Regions from separate parts of the Nocardioides sp. JQ2195 genome, predicted to be linked through region 2. Evidence: riboswitches for the same ligand, from Rfam matches in the RefSeq annotation. Region 2 holds a riboswitch; the other holds the start of a gene.
The links. A riboswitch is a leader RNA that binds a small molecule or an ion and turns the genes downstream of it on or off. The one in region 2 is predicted to bind thiamine pyrophosphate.
Positions count from the first base shown of each region.

Region 1: linked by a shared signal. The riboswitch ahead of ncot_RS17635 (thiamine ABC transporter substrate-binding protein) and the one ahead of ncot_RS14995 (thiamine phosphate synthase) in region 2 are both predicted to bind thiamine pyrophosphate.

Region 1 is NZ_CP050902.1:3,711,566-3,714,962, reverse strand. It holds gene ncot_RS17645 (carboxymuconolactone decarboxylase family protein) at 1-295, shown strand, start outside; gene ncot_RS17640 (RNA polymerase sigma-70 factor) at 303-1,172, shown strand; TPP riboswitch at 1,297-1,428, shown strand; gene ncot_RS17635 (thiamine ABC transporter substrate-binding protein) at 1,422-2,519, shown strand; gene ncot_RS17630 (ABC transporter permease subunit) at 2,533-3,397, shown strand, end outside.
Region 2 is NZ_CP050902.1:3,143,913-3,147,309, reverse strand. It holds gene ncot_RS15005 (DUF1707 domain-containing protein) at 1-148, shown strand, start outside; gene ncot_RS15000 (NAD(P)-binding domain-containing protein) at 243-1,289, shown strand; TPP riboswitch at 1,317-1,427, shown strand; gene ncot_RS14995 (thiamine phosphate synthase) at 1,425-2,048, shown strand; gene ncot_RS14990 (FAD-dependent oxidoreductase) at 2,054-3,091, shown strand; gene thiS (sulfur carrier protein ThiS) at 3,144-3,335, shown strand; gene ncot_RS14980 (thiazole synthase) at 3,332-3,397, shown strand, end outside.

The sequences.
Region 1 (3,397 bases), 570 kb from region 2:
CAACGACGGGCTGGACGAGAAGAAGCTGCGCCAGGTCCCGGTCTGGCGCGACAGCGACGTGTTCACGCCGCTCGAGCGCGACGTGCTGGCCTACGCGGAGGCGATGACCGCGACGCCGCCCGAGGTCGACGACGAGATGGTGGCCGGGCTGCACCGCCAGCTCGGGGCCGAGGCGATCGTCGAGCTGACCGAGATGATCTCGATCGAGAACCTGCGCTCGCGGACCAACGCGGCGATGGGGCTGGCCTCGCAGGGTTACGCCGACAGCTGCGAACTGGCACCGTTGGCCCAGTGAGGACACCGTGATCGATCCCTTCGTCGAGCACCGCAACCTGCTGTTCACCGTCGCCTACGAGATGTTGTCGTCGGCAGCGGACGCGGAGGACGTGGTGCAGGAGACCTGGCTGCGCTGGGCCGACGTCGACCAGTCGGAGGTGCGTGATCCGCGTGCCTACCTGGTGCGCATCGTCACCCGCCAGGCCCTCAACCGGATGCGCACGCTCGAGCGACGCCGGGAGACCTATGTCGGACCGTGGCTGCCGGAGCCCCTGTTCACGACGTCGGACGTGGCCGACGACGTCGAGCTGGCCGACTCGGTCTCGACCGCGATGCTGATGGTGCTCGAGACGCTGAGACCGACCGAACGCGCGGTCTTCGTCCTGCGGGAGGTCTTCGGCTTCGAGTACGCCGAGATCGCGGCCGCCGTCGACAAGTCGGAGCCGGCGGTGCGCCAGATCGCCAGTCGGGCGGGCAAGCACGTGCAGGCGCGCCGCCCCCGCGTGACGCCGTCCGACGACACCGACGCGGTGCTGGAACGCTTCCTCACAGCCGCCGGCGGGGGCGACCTCCAGGCCCTGATGGACGTCCTGGCGCCCGACGTCGTGATGTTCAGCGACGGTGGCGGGCTCAAGCAGGCGGCGTTGCGCCCGATCACCGGTCGCGACAAGGTGCTGCGCTGGCTGGCCGGAGTGCTGGGCAAGGACCAGGGGGAGGTGTCGGTGGACACCGCGGTCGTCAACGGCCAGCCCGCGGTCCGGTTCTTCCTCGACGGGGTGCTCGACGTGGTCGGCACCGTGCGCTTCGAGGCCGGGCTGGTGACGCAGATGTACCTGGTCCGCAACCCGCAGAAGCTGACCCGGGCCGTCGGGGACGGCGTACGCCTCTCCCGTTGAGGGCGCCCGGCTGCCGCTGTGCTCCGGGCACGTGTGGGGTGGCGGTGGCGCAACGGGTCACCGCGTGCGGAGCGACCGTGGCCCCGCGTTGCTCGACACGCGCGGGGACCGGGTAGCGTGGGAGGTCAACAGACAGGGGAGCCCTCCGGCCAGCGAGCCGGGGAGCTGAGAGTGCCACCGGCGAGACGCGCCGGGAAGCAGACCCTCATGACCTGATCCGGTTAGCACCGGCGAAGGGAGTCGGACTCCATGCATTCCGTCGCGCGCACCGTGGCTGCCATCACCGTGACGATCACGATGGCGGGCGCCGCCTCGTGCTCGTTGCTCGGGGAGGGCGGGGGCGACGAGACCAGCCGCTCGTCCGCCGACCCCTCGGCGTCCATCGAGGGCACCACCATCACGCTCGTCGCCCACGACACCTTCGCCTCGGACTTCCCGAAGAAGCTGGTCAGGCAGTTCGAGCAGGAGACCGGGGCGACCCTGCGGATCCGCGCTGGTGGCGACGCCGGGAAGCTGACTACGTCCTTGGCGTTGGACCAGCAGAACCCGGTCGGCGACGTGGCCTTCGGCGTCGACAACACCTTCGCCTCCCGGGCGGTCGACGAGGGCGTCTTCGCGACCTACGCCGCGGACCTTCCCTCCGGTGCCGACGAGCTGCAGCTCGACGGCGACGGTGCCGACAGGCTTGCCCCGATCGACCAGGCGTCCGTGTGCGTCAACGTCGACACCGCCTGGTTCGACGAGAAGGGCCTCGAGCCGCCGGCGTCGCTCGACGACCTCACCGAACCTGCCTACCAGGACCTGCTCGTGGCCCCGGGCGCCTCCACGAGCTCGCCCGGCCTGGCCTTCCTGCTGGCCACCATCGGCGAGTACGGCGACGACTGGACCGGCTACTGGAAGGACCTGATCGCCAACGGCGTCGACCTGACCGAGGGATGGACCGACGCCTACTACGGCGGCTTCACCGCGGCCAGCAAGGGCGATCGACCGATCGTGGTCTCCTACGACACCTCACCGGCGTTCACCATCGACGACAAGACCGGTGAGTCGACCACCAGGGCGTTGCTCGACACCTGCTTCCGCCAGGTCGAGTACGCCGGCGTGCTCGAGAACGCGAAGAACCCAGCCGGTGGCCGGGCGGTCATCGACTGGTTGCTGAGCCCCGAGGTGCAGGCGGCCCTGCCCGACAGCCTCTACGTCTTCCCGGTCGACGACTCGGTCCAGCTTCCGCAGGCCTGGGCGAAGTTCGCCGAGAAGCCGACCGAGCCGATCGAGGTCTCCGCCGACGACATCGCCGACCACCGCAGCGAGTGGCTCACCGAGTGGACCGACATCATCAGCCGATGACTCCGGGCCACCCGTGAAGCGACTCCTGACCCTTGCCGGGCTGGCGTTCCTGCCAGTCCTGGTGCTCGGTGTCTTCTTCGTGCTGCCGGTCTCGGGGATGCTCGGTGAGGGCCTCTGGTCGGACGGTCGCCTCACCCCGGGTGCAGCCTGGGAGGTGCTCCGGCGCCCGCGCGTGCTGCGGGTGCTGTGGTTCACGGTCTGGTCGGCCAGCGCGGCCACCGTGGTCACGCTGCTGCTGGGCATCCCGACGGCCCACGTCCTCCACCGGCTTCGCCTTCCCGGACGCCGCCTCCTGCGGGCCGCCTTCCTGGTGCCGTTCGTGCTGCCCACGGTCGTGGTCGGCATCGCCTTCGAACAGCTCGTCCGCCTCCCGGCCCTGGCGCCCCTCGACCTCGACGGCTCACCGGTCACGATCATCGCCGCGATGGTGTTCTTCAACCTGGCGGTCGTCGTCCGCACCGTCGGCTCGGCGTGGGAGGCCCTCGACCCGCGCCCCGGTGAGGCCGCCGCCGCGCTCGGTGCCTCGCCGTGGCAGGTCTTCACGACCGCCACCCTCCCGGCGCTGCGTGGCTCGATCGTGTCCGCGGCCAGTGTGGTGTTCCTCTTCTGCTCGACCGCGTTCGGCGTGGTGCTGGTGCTCGGCGGACTCCGCTACGCCACCGTGGAGACGGAGATCTACCTGCTCACCACCAACCTCTTCGACCTGCCGGGCGCGGCTGCGCTGTGCCTCCTGCAGCTGGTGGTGGTCACCGTGCTGCTCGCCCTGGCACACCGGGCGCGCTCGGCGCCGGCGCCGGTCGCGCGGCGTGCGGTTCCTCCCGCCCGGGTCACGGCGTACGACGTCCCCGCGCTGTCGCTGGCCGCGGCCGGGCTGCTGC
Region 2 (3,397 bases):
TCGTGACCGCGTCGAGCCGCAGATCGGGCCGGACTCGCCCGTCGTGCGTGTCAAGGGGTTCGCGCTGATGGGCGGGGTGACCGTGGTGCGCAAGCCGATGCCCGGCGAAGGCCGCGGCCGCAGGCTGAAGCGGCTGCCCGGAGGCTGAGCCGGGTGCCCTGAGGCTGGAGCGGCCCTGAGGTTGGAGCCGCTGCCCGGAGGCTGAGCCGGCATATTTTCGTGCCGCTCGTCGTTGGCCGTGTGTGGACATCTTCGACTCGGTGGTGATCGGCGCGGGCCAGGCCGGCCTGTCGTCGTCGTTCCACCTGAAGCGCCTGGGGCTGCGCCACGTCGTGCTCGACGCCAACGCGGCCCCCGGCGGGGCCTGGCAGCACCGCTGGGACTCGCTGACCATGGCCGACGTGCACGGTGTCGCCGACCTCCCCGACGGCGCTGCTCCGGGTGCCTCGCGAGCCCGAGCAAACCTCGTGGTGCCGGAGTTCTTCGACGCCTACGAGGAGACGCACGCGCTCCCGGTGCTCCGGCCGGTCGCGGTCGACTCCGTGCGCTCGGAGGGCGACCTGCTCGTCGTACGCTCCGGGACACAGGAGTGGTGGAGTCGGACGATCGTCAACGCCACCGGCACGTGGACCCGGCCGTTCGTGCCGCACTACCCGGGCATCGAGGGCTTCACCGGCGAGCAGTGGCACACCCACGACTACCCGGGGCGCGACCACTTCCGTGGCAAGCGGGTGCTGGTCGTGGGCGGGGGAGCCTCCGCCGTGCAGTTCCTCGGTGAGCTGGCCCCCGTCACCGACACCCTGTGGGCCACCCGCAGGCCCCCGGTCTGGCGCACGGACGACTTCACCCCGGAGGTGGGCCGGGCGGCCGTCGCCCTGGTGGAGGACCGCGTACGCCGCGGGTTGCCGCCGGCGAGCGTGGTCAGCGTGACCGGCCTGCTGCTGCGTGAGCAGGAGCAGGAGGCCGCACGGCTGGGCGCCTACGACGACCCGCGGCCGATGTTCGCCGCGATCGAGCCCGACGGCGTGCGCTGGGCGTCGGGCGACGTCGAAGCCGTCGACGCGATCCTGTGGGCCACCGGTTTCCGCCCGGCCATCTCCCACCTGGCACCCCTGCGGTTGCGCAGCCCGCGCGGCGGGATCCAGCTCGACGGCACCACCGCGGTCGTCGACGAGCGGGTGCAGCTGGTCGGCTACGGGCCGTCGGCCAGCACGATCGGTGCCAACCGCGCCGGGCGTCGCGCAGCGGTGGGGGTCTCCGCGTTCCTCGACGGCGAGGCGGTTGCCTGACCCCGGGCACTCTGCGCTAGTGTCGCTCGCATCCACCACAGGAGTCCCGAGGCAGGGGCTGAGAGGGAGCTGTAGCCGCTCCGACTGTTGAACCTGATCCGGGTCATGCCGGCGAAGGAAGCGAGGAGCGTTCCCGTGTTGTCACCGTCCGTCTCGTCGGCACCCGTCCTGCCACCGCCCGCGTTGCCGAGGCTGTTCTGCCTGGTCTCGACCGACGACGACCCGGCGCTGTTGCCCGGCCTGGCTGCGGCCGGGATCGACGGTTTCCAGGTCCGTGACAAGACCGCCACCACGCGCGGGCTGGTGGCGCTCACCGCCGCGGCGCTCGACACCGGCGCGTGTGTCGTGGTCAACGACCGCCTGGACGTGGCCGTCGTGGCCGGCGCGCACGGGGTGCACCTGGGAGCCAGCGACCTCTCCGTCGCCGCCGCCCGGCGCGTCGCTCCGTCGCTCATGGTGGGCGCCACCTGTCGCACGCCGGAGCAGGTCGCGCGGGCTGCCGCGGACGGCGCCACCTACGCAGGCTTCGGCCCGCTGTTCGCGACCTCGTCGAAGGCCGGCCTGCCTGCCCCGCTGGGGCTCCCGGCGATGTCGTCGGCGGTCGGCCCGCTGCCGCTGATCGGGATCGGCGGCGTCGACGCGTCCCGTGCGGGCTCCGTGATCGAGGCCGGTGCCCACGGCGTCGCCGTGATCGGCGGGATCTGGCGACAACCCGATCCACTGCAGGCAGCGAAGGACCTCGTGACGGCGGTCTCCTGATGCGGGTGCGCGTGCTCGGCGCCGGGATCGTCGGCCTCTCCGTCGCCGACGAGCTCATCCGCCGGGGACACACGGTCGTCGTCGTGGATCCCGCACCGGGCGCCGGGGCCTCGCACGCCGCGGCCGGCATGTTGTCGCCGTCGAGCGAGGTCTGGCACGGCGAGGAGGAGATCCTGCGCCTGGGCCTGCGCAGCCTCGAGCTGTGGCCGGCGTACGCCGAGCGGCTGGGGGTCGCGCTGCACCGCACCGGCACGCTGCTCGTGGGGCATGACCGGGGCGACCTGCACGAGGTGGAGCGACAGGCGGCGTTGCTGGCCTCCGCGGGACTGGCGCCAGCGGTGCTGACCGGTCGCGAGGTCCGGCGCCTCGAGCCGACGCTCGCGCCGCGTGTCGCAGGCGGTGTGCTGCTCCCTGCCGACCACAGCGTCGATCCGCGCAGGCTGGTCGCCGCCCTGCTGCTGCGGGTCGGGCGGGTTGCTCCGGTTGCGCCGGAGAACCCGTGTGAGGTGACGGTGGTCGCCACGGGCGCACGCCTGCCGGAGCCGTGGGCCCACCTGGTCCGAGGCGTGCGTGGCGAGATCCTGCGTGGGCACAGCGAGGACCCGCCGACCCGGACCATCCGGGGCCGGGTGAAGGGGCGGCCGGTCTACGTCGTCCCGCGCGCCGACGGCGGCATCGTCGTCGGAGCGACGTCGGAGGAGCACGACACACGTCCTGTGGTCACCTTCGGTGGAGTGTTCGCCCTGGTCGAGGCGGCCCGTGCGTTGCTGCCCGGGCTCGACCGGGCCACCTTCCACGAGGCGACCGCGCGGGACCGGCCCGCTGCTCCGGACAACCTGCCGTTGATCGGGCCGGCCCCGGGCCGACCGGACGTCGTCCTCGCGGCCGGCCTGTTCCGACACGGCGTCCTGCTCGCCCCGCTGGTTGCGCGGCTGGTTGCCGACCACCTCGAGCACGGGCACCTCGAGCCCGCGCTCGACCCCCACCGCTTCGCCGAGTCGGCACGTGTTGACAGCGCTGCCCGCCGAGTCGGCACGTGTTGACATCCCAGACCGCCGAGTCGGCACGTGTTGACAGCCCAGAGAGGAAGAACGGATGAGGATCATCGTGAACGGCACCGAGCGCGAGGTGGACGAGGAGCTGCCGCTGACGGCGCTGCTGCCCGGCAAACCACAGGGCACGGCCGTGGCACTCAACGACACGATCGTGCCTCGCCACCGGATCGGCGTCGTCGAGCTGGCTGCCGGCGACCGGGTCGAGATCGTGACGGCGGTGCAGGGCGGATGAGCCTCGTGATCGACGGAGAGACGCTCTCCTCGCGCCTGTTCCTCGGCACGGGCGGCCTGCCG